Regions from separate parts of the Exiguobacterium sp. ERU653 genome, predicted to be linked through region 1. Evidence: predicted binding sites of a transcription regulator. Region 1 holds the regulator's gene; each other region holds the start of a gene.

Region 1 (5,143 bases):
GTCGTGTGTCAAGATGAACGTCGATGGGAGTCCCATGAGCGCAGCAAGACGAACTGCAGGGCGGAGGTAATCCGAGAAGACGAAGAACGTCGCACCGTATGGAAGTACTCCACCGTGAAGCGCCATACCGTTTACAGCTGCCGCCATCGCAAATTCACGTACACCGAACCAGATGTTACGACCGGCCGGGTCTTCATCGAAGTCCACTGCACCTTTGATCATCGAGTTGTTTGAACCTGCAAGGTCAGCCGATCCACCGAAGAGTGTCGGTACTGCTTTCGCGATTGCGTTCAACACTTCGCCACTCGTTTGACGTGTTGCTTTTTTCGAACCGATTTCAAATGTCGGCAACTCGCTGTCCCAACCTTCAGGAAGCTCATTGTTCATCGCAAGTTCGAACTGTGCACCAAGCTCTGGATGGGCCGCTTTGTATGCTTCAACGAGCTCGTTCCAGTCTGACTCGTACTTCGCGCCGGGCTCGACCACTTTCTCATTGAACAAGTCGTATACTTCGTTTGGAACGTAGAACGACTCGCCTTCCCATTTGTAGAACTGTTTCGTCAATTCGATTTCAGCATCTCCAAGTGGTGCCCCGTGCGAAGCCGACTTCCCTGACTTGTTCGGTGAACCGAATCCGATCACCGTCTTGACTTCAATCAATGTCGGTTTCGACGTCTCAGCTTTCGCTGCATCAATTGCTTTTGCGATTGAATCGATATCTGTTCCATCTTCGACACGAATGACTTGCCATCCATAGGCGTTGAAACGGTCTTCAACGCTCTCAGAGAATGACTTGTGAAGGTCACCATCGAGTGAGATGTCGTTTGAATCGTAAAGGACAACGAGTTTACCAAGTTTCAAGTGACCAGCGAGTGATGCCGCTTCCGCCGAGACACCTTCCATTAAGTCCCCGTCTCCGCAAATTCCAAATGTGTAGTGGTCAACGACGTTGAACTTGTCGCGGTTGTAAGTCGCTTCTAAGTGCTTCTCTGCCATGGCCATCCCGACAGCCATCGCGATCCCTTGTCCAAGTGGTCCCGTTGTCGCATCTACCCCAGCCGTGTGACGATACTCTGGGTGACCTGGTGTCTTCGAGTCCATTTGACGGAATGATTTAAGGTCGTCCATTGACAAATCATATCCAGACAAGTGAAGGAGCGAGTACAAGAGCATCGATCCATGACCCGCAGAAAGCACGAAACGGTCGCGGTTGAACCAGTTCGGGTTTTTCGGGTTGTGACGCATTTTGTCTGTCCAAAGTGTAAACGCCATCGGTGCAGCACCCATCGGCATTCCTGGGTGACCAGAGTTTGCTTTTTGGACCGCATCGATTGAGAGCGTCCGAATCGAGTTAATCGCTAATAATTCTTTAGTAGTTGTTTCCACTAATTTCATCCTCTCTGTGTTAAGAAGGTTTTCTACCCGTCATATTCTATCATACTCATTCGTGTGTCACAACTAATTAATTAGTATAACACATTACATGAAATCGTTTCCTTCAATTGCATGAAAAAGAACGCAATCCGTTCGTCTGATGATTGTTCGTGTATAACAAAAATGCACATCCTATGCGAAATAGGATGTGCATTCAGCATCACTCACCACGATGGCGTTTTTGTTCTTCTTTCAACTTCTCTGGCGTGACGTCGTTTCCTTCTGGGTCAACGACTTTCATGCCCATCATTTGAGACTTGAAAGATTGACGGAACGCCTTCAAATATTCTTGACGCAAGTCTTGTTGTTCGTTCATCTCTTCTTGAGATAGTCCTTCTGTCTTCGCTTTGTTGGCGAGGAAATTGATTCGCTCCAATTGTCCGGGTGCTAACATATGACTCGCCCCCTCTCTCGTGAATTTGTTCTTCTACTTTACAAAATCAGAGAGGAAGAATCAAGTTTCAGCAACTGACCGGTGTTCGAGATAGCGTCGGTTGACCGTTGCTTTTGATACTTCGTATCCGAATCCGCGAAGTGTCGCCGCAATCTCGGCAAACGTCAACCCCCGCTCGCGCAATTGAATAATCTCTTCAATCGGAACTTCAATCCGATGTCGGCCACCTTGATCATTGTTCTCAATATTACGTTGTGGATTGAAACCGTTGGCGACCGCACGACGCATTCCGCGGGAAATCTTCGCGTTATGAATTTTCCGTTGATACTCTTCGACGACACTAACAATCTCTAACACCATCTTCTCAGCATCAGAAACAACGTAATCCGAAGTCGACTGCATCGTCAACAATCGCACATCATGCTTCATTAATGTGTGTAGTATCGCAATTTTGGCATTTCCTCGTCCTAAACGACTGTCATCGGTGACGAGCACGGCATCCAACTGAGATGTCGATACGTGGTCAAGTAAATTGAGCAGCCCCTGTCGATTAACTTCATAACCGCTCTCTTGTTCTGTGATGACATCTATAATGTCGGCCCCTAAACGCGAAGCTAGTTCTTGTAATTCTTCGACTTGCCGACTGAGTGATGTCTCTTGGGTAGACTTGTTCGTCGATACCCGACAATAGATGACGACTCGCATCGCATCACTCCCTTTCATCGCATTCATTCCTTACGATACACAGTTTGAGAACGGTTCGCAATGCTGAACGATCACTCAGCGGCATACCATTTTGTTTTTCGTTCATTATGTTCTTCTCGCTCTGCCATGATTTGCGCTTCAATCGACTCTGCCTCGACATAGGCGACCTCTTCTTCAATCGTACGTTCCGATGTCATGATCGGTTCAACTGGTGTCGTTCCCCCACGCACCTCCCCAGCTAAATAAAAGGCGAACATCCCGACTAAGAGCATTCCGACTAAAATGATTCCGTTGAGTGTATCTTTCATGATTCCCTTACCTCCTGTATAAGAATATATGTTCGTTAGAACGTTTGTTCGTTTATCTGTTCTTATCATAAAACAAGAACTCGTGTTCGGTCAAGGGAAAATAACGAACGAATGTTTGTACGCTCATGTGTTCTTGTGTTACACTAAATACATAAAGAATAGGATGCGATTGCAGTTTATTCGATTATATCGAGGTGAACATAATGAAAAAAATGTCAGCGCGACAACAACAGATTCTTGATTTCATCAAAGACGAAGTTCGGGCAAAAGGCTATCCACCTTCTGTTCGTGAGATTGGAGAAGCAGTCGGTCTTGCCTCTAGTTCGACCGTACACGGTCATCTAGATCGCCTAGAGAAACGCGGTTTGATTCGTCGGGATAAGACGAAGCCCCGTGCAATTGAAATTCTGAGTGAAGATGCATCCACAATGGACGAGCAAGAGTCCGTCATGTACGTTCCGGTCATCGGGAAAGTCACCGCGGGGACACCGATCACCGCCATCGAAAACGTGGAAGAGCACTTCCCTCTTCCGGCACATATCGTTGGTTCAGATAACGTCTATATGCTGTCCGTTTCTGGAGATTCAATGATCAATGCAGGGATTTTGGACGGAGACCGTGTGCTCGTCCGCCAACAGAGCACTGCCGACAATGGAGAGATTGTCGTCGCCATGACAGAAGAGGGCGAGGCGACTGTGAAGCGTATTTATAAGGAAGCTTCAAAAGTCCGTCTTCAACCGGAAAACGACGAGTTAGAAGCGATGTATTTTGACAACGTCTCAATTTTAGGGAAAGTTATCGGCGTATACCGGACAATTCACTAATGGCTAGCGGTAAGACCCATACCCGTACGAATCTCGTGGCAACCGGCGCACTTGCGGTTGCCACGCCTTTTATTGATTTAGACGTCCCGCTCGCATTCATAATCGGTGCGATTATTGGAACGCTCTGGCTCTCCCCGGACCTCGATTTAAAATCAGATGCGTATTATCGATGGGGACCACTCAAATTGATTTGGCTCCCATATGTGAAACTTATGCCGCATCGCTCTCTACTATCACATTTTCCTGGTTTGAGCGATGTGATTCGGATTGTATATATCGGTTTCCCACTGGTACTTCTCTTACCATTCACGGCATACGAAACGGAAATTCGCTCATGGGTGGACGTTCATGGCATGTCTTTCTTTCTAGGACTCGTCTTCGCGACGACACTCCATACGACACTCGACTATACATCAACGTTTTTTAAAAAAGCGTTTTAACTAACAAAGGATCACTTCCACGCTCGTGGAGGTGATCCTTTTGCATTTCTGCTTCATCTGAAACTCAGCAAAAAAGAGCAATGAACGATACTTCTGAAGAAGGTCATTCATTGCTCTTTAGCATATTTCTTCTATTAGTAGAGCGTCAAGTACTGATCGCGTTCCCACTCTGTTACTTGCATACGGAACATATCCCACTCGATTTCTTTTAACTCGAGGAAATGCTCCCCAATGTGTTCACCGAGCGATTCCATGACGACCTTGTCTGCACGAAGGACTTCGAGTGCGTCAAAGAGTGTCGCCGGGAGATCGTCGATTCCGTTCGCTACACGCTCAGGCTTGTCCATCACGTAGATGTTGCTGTCGATTGGTTTTGGAGCATTCAAATCTTTTTCAATTCCGTCAAGACCTGAAGCCAAGAGCGCAGCAAGTGCGAGGTACGGGTTCGCTGCCGGGTCAACCGAACGTACTTCGATACGAGTCGAGAGACCACGTGCTGCCGGTACACGTACGAGTGGTGAACGGTTACGTGCGCTCCATGCAACGTAGCAAGGTGCTTCGTAGCCTGGTACGAGACGCTTGTATGAGTTCACAGTCGGGTTACATACTGCAGTGAAGGCACGAGCGTGCTCCAAGATACCAGCCGTGAATGCACGAGCTGTGTCTGAAAGTTCCATGTCGCCATTCGGATCGTAGAAGACGTTCGTGTCGCCTTTGAAGAGTGACATGTTCGCGTGCATTCCTGAACCGTTCACCCCAAAGAGTGGCTTTGGCATGAATGTCGCGTGAAGACCATACTTTGCAGCGATCGTTTTGACGACGAGCTTGAACGTTTGGATGTTATCTGCCGTCGTGACAGCATCTGCGTATTTGAAGTCGATTTCGTGTTGTCCTGGTGCGACTTCATGGTGTGACGCTTCGATTTCGAAGCCCATGTTTTCAAGTTCGATGACGATCTCTTTACGGCAGTTCTCACCGAGGTCAACTGGCGCCAAGTCGAAGTATCCACCTTGGTCGTTGAGTTCAAGTGTCGGACGG
Region 2 (5,143 bases), 120 kb from region 1:
CGCCCCGTACGAGCGCATCGAGGCACGCTTGACATACCCGTCGCGGCTGACGAAGACCATCGTCTCTTCGACAGCGATCATGACTTCCGTCTTCAGTTTCAATTCCTCGACTTCTGACTCGATGATTGAACGACGGGCATCCCCGAACTCATCACGTAACGCCGTAAGTTCTTTCACGATCAGTTTCCGTTTCGTCGCGTCCACCTCAAGGATGTTCGAAAGGCGAGCAATCTCTTTTTGGAGCACCTTCGCTTCTTTTTGCAACTCGACGATGTCCGTGTTCGTGAGTCGATACAATTGGAGCATGACGACGGCTTCGGCCTGGCGTTCCGTGAATGAGAACCGCTCCATCAGTTTCTTCTTCGCGTCCGCTTTGTCTTTGGCGGAACGGATCAATTCAAGCGTCTCATCGAGGACGGAGATGGCTTGTTCCAAGGCGTCGACGATTTCGGCGCGTTTCTTCGCCTGTTCAAGCTCGAACGTCGTCCGGCGTGTCACGACTTCTTCGACGTGCTTCAAATAGGCGTCGATGATTGGGATGATGCCCATCTGTTTCGGGGTCCGGTGCACGATGGAGACCATGTTGTAGTTATAAGCGAGCTGCAGGTCCGTATGCTTCAAGAAGAAGTGAAGGACACCTTCCGCGTCCGCTTCTTTCTTCAATTCGATGACGACCCGAAGGCCTGTCCGATCCGTCTCGTCACGGACTTCCGCGACGCCTTCGACCTTTTTATCGAGGCGGAGCTCTTCCATCTTTTTGACGAGGTTCGCCTTGTTCACTTCATACGGGAGTTCTGTGATCGTAATCTGTTCACGGCCACCTTTTAATTTCTCAATCTCGGACTTTGCCCGGATGATGACCTTCCCTTTACCGGTCTCGAACGCCTTTAGGATGCCGTCTTTCCCCATGACCGTCCCTCCGGTCGGGAAGTCAGGACCTGTGACGTACTCGAGCGCGTCTTTCGCCGTATCGACCTGTCCTTTCAAGCGCGCGATGGCGAGGTTGAGGACTTCCGTCAAGTTATGTGGCGGGATTTCCGTCGCATAACCGGCTGAAATTCCTGTCGTCCCGTTCATGAGCAAGTTCGGGAGGAGTGACGGCAAGACGAGCGGCTCTTCCGTCGAGTCGTCAAAGTTCGGCGTATAGTCGACCGTATTCTTCGCGATCGACGTCAGCATGACCCCCGCAATCTTAGAGAGACGCGCTTCCGTGTAACGCATGGCCGCTGCCGGATCACCATCCATCGACCCGTTGTTCCCATGCATGTCGATGAGTGGATAACGGAGTTTCCAGTCCTGAGAGAGACGTACCATCGCCTCATAGACGGACGAGTCACCATGCGGGTGATAGTTCCCGATGACGTTCCCGACCGTCTTCGCAGACTTCCGGTACGGTTTGTCGTTCGTATTCCCTTCATGGTGCATCGCATATAGAATCCGGCGCTGTACAGGCTTGAGCCCGTCTCGCGCGTCCGGCAAGGCACGGTCTTGAATGATATATTTCGAATAACGCCCGAACCGGTCACCAACGACCTGTTCGAGAGATAGGTTTAAAATGTGTTGAATCGTCGACATCGTTACATCACTTCCTCAATCGCTTTAGTCACATGTTCATTGGCGATGATCGAATCATCTTCCTGGAGTCCGAAGGCGACGTTCTCTTCGATCCACTCACGCCGGTGCGTGACGTTGTCACCCATCAAGACCGAGACACGCTTGTCCGCGACGGCAGCATCGTCGACTGTGACCCGGATAAGCGTACGCGTGTCCGGATTCATCGTCGTCTCCCAAAGCTGGTCCGCGTTCATCTCACCGAGACCTTTATAGCGTTGGAGGATGTAGCCTTTCTTATACACCTTGACGAGCTTCTCGAGCGCTTCTTCGTCCCAGGCATAATCGAACTGTTCGGACTTGCCTTTCCCTTTTGAGATACGATAGAGCGGTGGTAAGGCGACGAACACGCGACCCGCCTCGACGAGCGGTCGCATATAACGGAAGAAGAATGTAAGGAGGAGCACTTGGATGTGTGCACCGTCCGTATCGGCATCCGTCATAATGATGACCTTATCAAAATTACAGTCGTCCAACTCGAAATCGTGTCCGACTCCGGCGCCGATCGCATGAATGATTGTATTGATTTCTTCATTCTTCATGATGTCCTGGAGTTTCGACTTCTCCGAATTGATGACCTTCCCGCGTAGCGGGAGGATGGCTTGGAACGTACGATCGCGCCCTTGTTTAGCTGAACCACCAGCCGAATCCCCCTCGACGAGGAAGAGCTCATTCTTTGCTGCATTTTTCGAGGTCGCCGGTGTCAATTTTCCGTTCAAAATGCTCGAACGTTTCTTTTTCTTGCCGTTACGGGCCTCTTCACGGGCTTTTCGAGCCGCCTCGCGTGCCTGGGCCGCACGAATCGCCTTTTTGATGAGCATCGTCGCCATCTGTGGGTTCTCTTCTAAGAAGATCGTCAACTGCTTCGCCATGACGCTGTCCGCGCTCGCACGGGCTTCTGGTGAACCGAGTTTAGACTTTGTTTGTCCCTCGAACTGGAGGAACTCCTCAGGGATTCGGACCGATACGATGAGCGTGAGCCCTTCGCGGACATCACTGCCGTCTAGATTCTTGTCCTTCTCTTTGAGCAAGCCGTTCTTCCGCGCATACTCGTTCATGATTCGGGTCATTGCCGTCTTAGCACCGATTTCATGTGTCCCACCATCCCGGGTTCGGACGTTGTTAACGAAGGAGAGGACATTCTCTGAGTAGGCGTCCGTGAACTGGAACGCGAGTTCGATTTCAATCTCGTTTTCCGTCCCTTCGAAGTAGACGATTGGATGGAGCGTTGCCTTATCGTCGTTCAAATATTGAATGAACTCTGCAATCCCCTCCTCGTAATGGAACGTTTCTTGGTTGTCAGCACGCTCGTCTGTGAGCGTGATCGTCAACCCTTTTAAAAGGAAAGCCGATTCACGTAGACGTTCGGCGAGTGTGTCATAATTGTAAGTCGTTGTCGAGAAGATGGTTACATCCGGTTTGAAATAGACGCTCGTCCCGGTCTGGCGTGTCTTTCCTGTTTCAATCAGAGTCGTTTGAGGCACACCGCCGTCAGCGAATGTCTGCTCAAACACTTTACCGTCTCGATAAATCGTCACGATGACCTTGTTCGAGAGAGCGTTGACGACCGAGGCACCGACTCCATGGAGTCCGCCTGACGTCTTATAACCACCTTGACCGAACTTACCGCCGGCATGTAGAACCGTGAAGATGACTTCGGGTGTCGGCTTTCCTGAAGCGTGCATCCCTGTCGGCATACCTCGTCCGTGGTCACGAACCGTGATCGCATCATCCTTGTGGATCGTCACATCGATTTGACCGCCAAAACCGGCGAGCGCCTCATCGATCGCGTTGTCGACAATCTCATAGACGAGATGGTGAAGCCCGCGATGGTCGGTTGACCCGATGTACATCCCCGGTCGTTTCCGTACAGCCGTGAGTCCTTCGAGCACCTGGATGGCGTCTTCATTGTAATTAAATAGATCTGTTGACATAGCAGTCACCTCAATTTCGAACACACGTTCGTTTTTCTTTCCTATTGTATAGCTGTTCATCGATTCTGGCAAGCCTCCCTCGACAGCTGTTGCTGAAAAAAAGGAGACCTACCAAGGAGGTAGGTCTTATCCGAGTAGACGAGCATGCTCCACGTACAGGCAACGATTCTCGATATAATCGAGTCCAGCATCGCGTACGATCTGCTCTGCCTCAGTACTTGAGAGCCCGAGCTGATTGAAGACGAGCCCGACATCTCCATGTCGTACCGCATCTTCCGCGACACCTGCTAAAAATTCGTTGCGACGGAACACGTCGACGATATCAATTCTACCCGGGATGCTCTCGACGGAAGGATACACCTTGCGGCCGTTCCATTTTTCGAGCATCGGGTTGACAGGGATGACGGTATAGCCGACACGGAGTAAATACTCCGCAATCTGGTTGGCCGTCTTGTTTGGGTTGTCGGACACGCCGACGACCGCGATGGTTTTCGCTTCAGACAAAAGTTGTTTCAAACGCTGATCATCCATCCAAAATCCCCCTTTAGTTTACGTTTACAGTGTAACGTTACCTTCCTAACGGTTTCAAGTCTTATTTTCATCATAAGGTATAATGGTTCATCATTTCAATCTCAAGACAAATCAATATGGTTTACATAACAAATTATTGTATACCTTTTATTTTGCGATAAAAATGATTTAATGATTAACTGACCGATAAGCAAACGAAAGTACAAATCAAGAACCTTGCGTGAAATATCTATTTCACGCAAGGTTAGATACCGAGTATAGGCAATATTTATATAGTGTTTTTATGACTTTTATACAAATATGATTCTTCTTTCGATATACTGAAAAGTAGGAGGTGTAAGATGAGGACAGCTTATGAAGTTAGTCGTGGAACACTGTATAATGAGCGCATCGCTTTTTACGGAAATGTGCTCGCTTGGTTGGTCCACTTCCTATTTTGTATTTTATTTTGGCGACTAGAAGTAAACTCACTTTTCATTTCAAACGGATTGAGCGTCGTCTATTATACAATCTCGTTTTATTTCGTACATAAACGGTGGTATGGTATTTTCTTCACTGGGCTCTTCGTCGAGGTCATCTATAACGCCATCATCTCGACGGTCATCCTCGGATGGGAGATCAATATGCATTACTTTATTCTCATGATGGCCTACGGTGTCTTTTTCATGCCGAGTGTCTCAAGGGGCCAACGAATTTTAACCACGGCCCTTGCGATGCTGATTTATAGCCTTCTATTCATCTATGTATCTGACGGCATCGAGACCCTACCGATACACGTAGAACAAGCGCTTGGACTCTTTTGTATCCTATCGACCGTTATGATGATTGCAGGGCTCTCCTTCATCTTCGAGTCCGCTGTCGTGGCAGTGACGGATGAACTCGAACTGTCGAACGAGCGGTTGCAAATCCTCGCCTCGACCGATGGGTTGACCGGGCTATTGAATCGTAAAGTCGGTCATGAACGAATCTCCGAAGCAATCGAGCAGACCACTCGGGACGGTGTACCATACGCGCTCGCGCTCGGTGATATCGATCGATTCAAATCTTTCAATGAAACATATGGTCAC
Region 3 (5,143 bases), 400 kb from region 1:
AACTTCCATCGTTGTCCGGTCATCGACGTGACCGCGGTCGAGGAGTTGCGTCGTGTCGTCACCGAACTGAAAGCGGCCGAACGTCACGTCATCTTCGCGCACCTGTCTCCCTCGGTCCGCGCGACGCTTGCTCACTATGGTCTGCTCGACGGAATCGAGACGTTCGAGACGACCCAGGAAGCGATCGAGGCGTCTTAACGAACGGACAAGATGTCGGTGAACGGGACGCGGCGCACCTCGCCGTCGAACAGCTCGACTTCGCGCTCGGCATAATAGATGGCGTGGACATAGCCGCGCATGCTTTTCGTCAAGCCGTCCACGAACAAGGTCACTTCGACCTGGTCGCCTTCACGGATGGCCCGTTCGAGCTCGGTCTGCCAGAGATAGAGGAGCTGTTCGTCCAAATCGGGCAGTTCGATTTTTTGGATTTGTGCATAATAACGTTTCAGTAGGGCGACGTGCTCGGGCATGAGAAATGGGATCCATTTCAACTCACCCCGGTCACGATAGCGGGTCTTGCTCATGAGGAATCGCCTCCTTGTTTATGTCCGCCGATTAAACGTTGGCGCGTCCGGAGCGGACTGTCTTTTAGTAGGCTCGATGCCGGTCGGATCGTGCCGCGACCGAACCGGACGTTCAAGCCGTCAATCAAATCGAGGAAGTCGAGCCGTTTCGCCTTCGCCCATTCGTCTTCGAAGAACGATAACTGGACGTGGTCGCTCCGCGGCTCGAGCTTGCCGAGAGCGACCGAGACGTAGCGGACGGCCTCCGTCTCTTCCCAGCCGTCTAAAAATAACTGCACTAAGATGGGGAGAAACTCTTGCTCGTCCGCTGTGAAGCGGGGGAGCTTCTTTTGTTTACTGAAGCCACCCCGGTCGCTCGTTCGCGTATAGCGCACCCCGAGGTGGAGCGTCCCCCCGACGAGTCCCGCTTGCCGTGTCCGCATGCCGACCTCGACCGCGATCGCCTGTAAGACGAGCCGGATTGCGGAATACGTCGTGTAGTCTTTCATGAGGGTGATGCCGTGTCCGATCGACTTCGGTCGCGTCCGTTTCGCCCCGAACAAGGAGCTCGCTGGCAGGATGGTCGGCGACTCGTCGATGCCCCAGGCGTGATGCCAAAGTTCTGCACCGATCACACCGAACTTTTCATGAAGGGATTCGAGCGGATAGCGGGCCAAGTCCCCAATCGTCCATATACCGAGCCGCTGCAGGTGGACCGCCATCTTCGTCCCGACGCCCCACATCTTCTCGATTGGGGCCGGATGGATGAGTCGCTCGACGTCGTGGAGAAGGCACGTGGCGACACCCTTCTTTTTCGCATGCAAATCAAGGACGAGCTTGGCGAGGACGTTGTTCGGTCCGATGCCGATGGTGACGGGAATCCCTGTATAGCGAAAAATCGTCGCACGCATGAGGTGGGCGACGTGCTCGTCACTTCCGAACAGTCGCTCCGTCCCGGTCATGTCGACGAGCGTCTCGTCAATCGAATAGACGCGAATCGCCTCGGGCGGGGCGAACTGATGAAGGATGTGGATGATTTGGATGGAAACGTTCAAATAATGACTCATCCGCGCCTCGGCATAGAGGACGTCTTGCCGTTCGTGCCACGGGAGGCGGTCGATGTGGAAGCGACGTGACCCGGTCTTGATGCCGAGCTGTTTCATCTTCGGGGTCGCCGCGAGGACGAGCGCCCCGCTGTCCCGGAGGTTCGAGAGGACGACGAGCTTCGTGTGATAAGGATTTTTGTTGCGCGCGGCACACTCACAACTGGCATAGAACGAGACGCTGTCGATACAAAAGATTCGTCTGCGCATCGTCACCACTCCTTTTTACGAACGAATGTTCTGTTTTTTTCATCGTAACACGGTCTCACGTCATCTCAAATAGTGAATTGAAAATATTTTTACAAAGATTTTTTGAAAATTACCCAAAATTTATAGGTTTTCACGTGTCTAAAAACCAACTTTTAGGAAGTTTTCGTAAAAAAGTATCCGAATCGGTTCGATTTTCGTTATAATAGACGAGTATGTAAGTGATGAATTGATAGAAAGATGGAGGCTATTAGTGTGATCCAATTTGTAAAACAGTTAACGAATGATCAAAGCCGGCGTTTGAAAGCGTACGAACGACGGGTCGCGCGTATTAATGGATTAGAGACAACGATGAAAGCCCTCTCGGATGACGAGATGCGTACATATACGGAGACGCTCAAAGCACGTCTCTTGGATGGAAAGAAAGTGAATGACATCGCGGAAGAAGGGTTCGCTCTCGTCCGAGAAGCGTCGGTCCGTGTGCTCGGCATGCGTCACTATGACGTCCAGCTCATCGGTGGGTTTGCCCTCCTCGAAGGGAACATCTCGGAGATGCCGACCGGGGAAGGGAAGACGCTCGTCGCCGCCTTACCGAGTTACGTCAAAGCGCTCGAAGGAAAAGGTGTCCATGTCATCACCGTGAACGATTATTTGGCGAGACGTGACGCTGAACAGATCGGGAAGATTCATGACTTCCTCGGGTTGACGGTCGGCTTGAACGTACCAGACATCGAGGCGGACGAGAAGCGTTCTGCGTATCAGGCAGACATCACGTATGGGGTCGGGACGGAGTTCGGATTCGACTACTTGCGTGACAACCTTGTCCATAAGCCGGAAGAACGGGTCCAACGCCCGTTCCATTTCGCAATCGTCGATGAAGTCGACAGCATCTTGATCGATGAGGCGAAGACACCGCTCATCATCGCGCAAAAGGACCGATCGCACATTCGGTTGAAACAATTGGCGCAACAGATCATTTCCGAGTTCGGTGAGACCGATTACGAGGTCGACCTCGAGTCGAGATCTGCGACGTTCACGGAAGAAGGAATCGTCAAGATTGAAGAGCTGTTCGCCATCGACAATCTGTTCAGCGCCTCGCATCAGGTGCTCTATCACTATCTCGTCCAGGCGCTCCGGGCGAACGTCTTGTTCGAGCTCGACGTCGATTATATCGTCCGTGAAGACAAGATTGAACTGATCGATTTGTTCACGGGACGCATCATGGAAGGGCGGAGCTTGTCGGAAGGGTTGCATCAGGCGCTCGAGGCGAAAGAAGGCGTCACGATCACCGAAGAGAACAAGACGACGGCGGAAATTACGATCCAGCACTATTTCCGCATGTATCCGCTCGTCGGTGGGATGACGGGGACGGCCCAGACGTCACGCCAAGAGTTTTTGAAGACGTACAACATGGACGTCGTCCAAGTGCCGACGAACCGCGAGCGTCAGCGTGTCGACCATCCGGACCGCATCTTCATGACGACCGAGCAAAAGTATGCGGCGGTCACTGAAAAAGTGGCGGAATTGCATGCGACGGGACGTCCGGTGTTGATTGGGACGACCTCGATCGCACAGTCAGAAGCGATCAGCAAGCACTTGAAGAAGAAGCGGATCGAGCATGACGTGTTGAACGCGAAGACGGTCGCACAGGAAGCGGACATCATCGCAGATGCCGGTCAGTTCGGCAAAGTGACGATCGCAACGAACATGGCCGGACGCGGGACGGATATCACGCTCGATGCAAAAGCGAAGGAAGCGGACGGTCTCTTTGTCGTCGGGACGGAGCGCCACGAGTCAAAACGTGTCGACAATCAGCTCCGCGGTCGTTCGGGGCGTCAAGGCGACCCGGGTGCGACCGAGTTCTTCGTCTCGCTCGAAGATGAGATCGTGAAACGCTATACGGCGCAGAAGCTAGAGCGCATAGAGAAAAAATTGAAGCCGAACGCGACAGGTGAGGTTTCGTCGAAAGATGCAATCGAGATCATCGAATATGCGCAGACGACGATTGAAGGACTTGGCGTCTCGATTCGGGACTACTTGTTCAAACTCGACGATGTCTTGAACGAGCAACGCAATATCATTTATACGATTCGCAATCAGGCCGTCAACGCCGACGCGGATGCCATCACGAAAAACGTCCTCGGCATGATGCGCCTCGCTCTCGAGAACAGCATCGATATGCATGTATCGGATGAACTCGTGCCTGAGGAATGGCCAATCGATGAGTTGAAGGAAGACTTGCGCTACTTGACGATGCAGGAGCCGACATGGGCAAATGACATCGCGGATACGCGTGAACTGAAGGATGCCTTAAACGACTGGATGGAGACCATCATCGCTACGACGGCGTCACGCCTCGAACAGGACGACATCGTCCTCTTCGCAAAAGAGTCGCTTCTTCGTGCCGTCGACATGAAGTGGACGGATCATTTGACGACGATGAGCGGGTTGAAAGAAGGGATCGGTCTTCGTAGCTATGGGCAGGAAGACCCGAGCCGTCAGTTCGGGAAAGAGGGACTTGAAATCTTCGAACAGACGTATATCAATATCGCACGGGATGTCACGACGGAACTATGCCAGCTCGATCGCTACTTCGCAGAGATGGCAGAGGAGGAAGTATAATGTTAGGATTTCGTAAACGTAAACAAATCGAGACAGGAAACAAAGAGGAAGGACGCCAATTGACGCTCGTCATCGACGATGCGATGGGGATTCCAAAAGAGGATGAGTACGTCTTCCGTTACCACGCGAAACGACTTCCCGCACTTCTCGACAACCAGCTCTCGATCGAGTTGTTGAATGCCGAGTCGCTCGGACATGACTTGTCAATCGTGGCGTTGTTCCGCAACACGCTTCCGAGCTCGTTCGAAATCAACGAGTTGCCGGTCCTCTTGTTGGACGCGAACAACGTCCCAATCGGACGGAAGGTACTAGGGCGTTCTGAACTGCCGAGCTTTGAAGCGTGGACGAGCAAGCCGGTCTACTTGGACTTCTTCTTGGATGAGATGTTCGGCGAGGTGGAGTCGTACGACTCGCTCCGACTCGTCTTCCAAATGAACCCGATTGACCCGCTACAACTCGTATCACCGGAAGAAGAAGCGACATTCTCGAAACGAGCATGGCAACAGCTCATGAGAACGAATATCTCGACGCCACCGGTCGGGGAGAACGAGTTCAATTTGATGCTCGTCTCGGTAGAGAAAGAAGAGACGAACGTCACGGCGACGATTCTCCTCCGCAACGGTTATGACCGCCACTTGAACGTCGAGAAACTCCCGCTTGAACTCGTGAGCGGGGATGACGTAATCGGCTTCACGATGATTCGTCTTG

What was found. The regulator LexA, encoded in region 1, represses DNA repair genes until DNA is damaged. The targets are predictions, from matches to a motif close to CGAACATATGTTCG.
Region 2: parE (DNA topoisomerase IV subunit B) is a predicted target of LexA. The motif match lies at 3,563-3,576, and genes of this name have one in related genera.
Region 3: KNO95_RS06580 (Y-family DNA polymerase) is a predicted target of LexA. The motif match lies at 1,835-1,848, and genes of this name have one in related genera.

Annotation. Positions count from the first base shown of each region.
Region 1 is NZ_JACSKV010000001.1:883,747-888,889, forward strand. Features, by position in the region: gene tkt (transketolase) at 1-1,395, opposite strand, end outside; gene KNO95_RS04555 (DUF896 domain-containing protein) at 1,595-1,828, opposite strand; gene KNO95_RS04560 (YneB family resolvase-like protein) at 1,889-2,533, opposite strand; gene KNO95_RS04565 (hypothetical protein) at 2,605-2,841, opposite strand; gene lexA (transcriptional repressor LexA) at 3,045-3,665, shown strand; gene KNO95_RS04575 (metal-binding protein) at 3,665-4,105, shown strand; gene glnA (type I glutamate--ammonia ligase) at 4,240-5,143, opposite strand, start outside.
Region 2 is NZ_JACSKV010000001.1:767,389-772,531, forward strand. Features, by position in the region: gene parC (DNA topoisomerase IV subunit A) at 1-1,575, opposite strand, end outside; gene parE (DNA topoisomerase IV subunit B) at 1,578-3,545, opposite strand; gene KNO95_RS03975 (CoA-binding protein) at 3,672-4,076, opposite strand; gene KNO95_RS03980 (GGDEF domain-containing protein) at 4,418-5,143, shown strand, end outside.
Region 3 is NZ_JACSKV010000001.1:1,282,007-1,287,149, reverse strand. Features, by position in the region: gene KNO95_RS06590 (SulP family inorganic anion transporter) at 1-198, shown strand, start outside; gene KNO95_RS06585 (YolD-like family protein) at 195-524, opposite strand; gene KNO95_RS06580 (Y-family DNA polymerase) at 521-1,816, opposite strand; gene secA2 (accessory Sec system translocase SecA2) at 2,069-4,435, shown strand; gene KNO95_RS06570 (SLAP domain-containing protein) at 4,435-5,143, shown strand, end outside.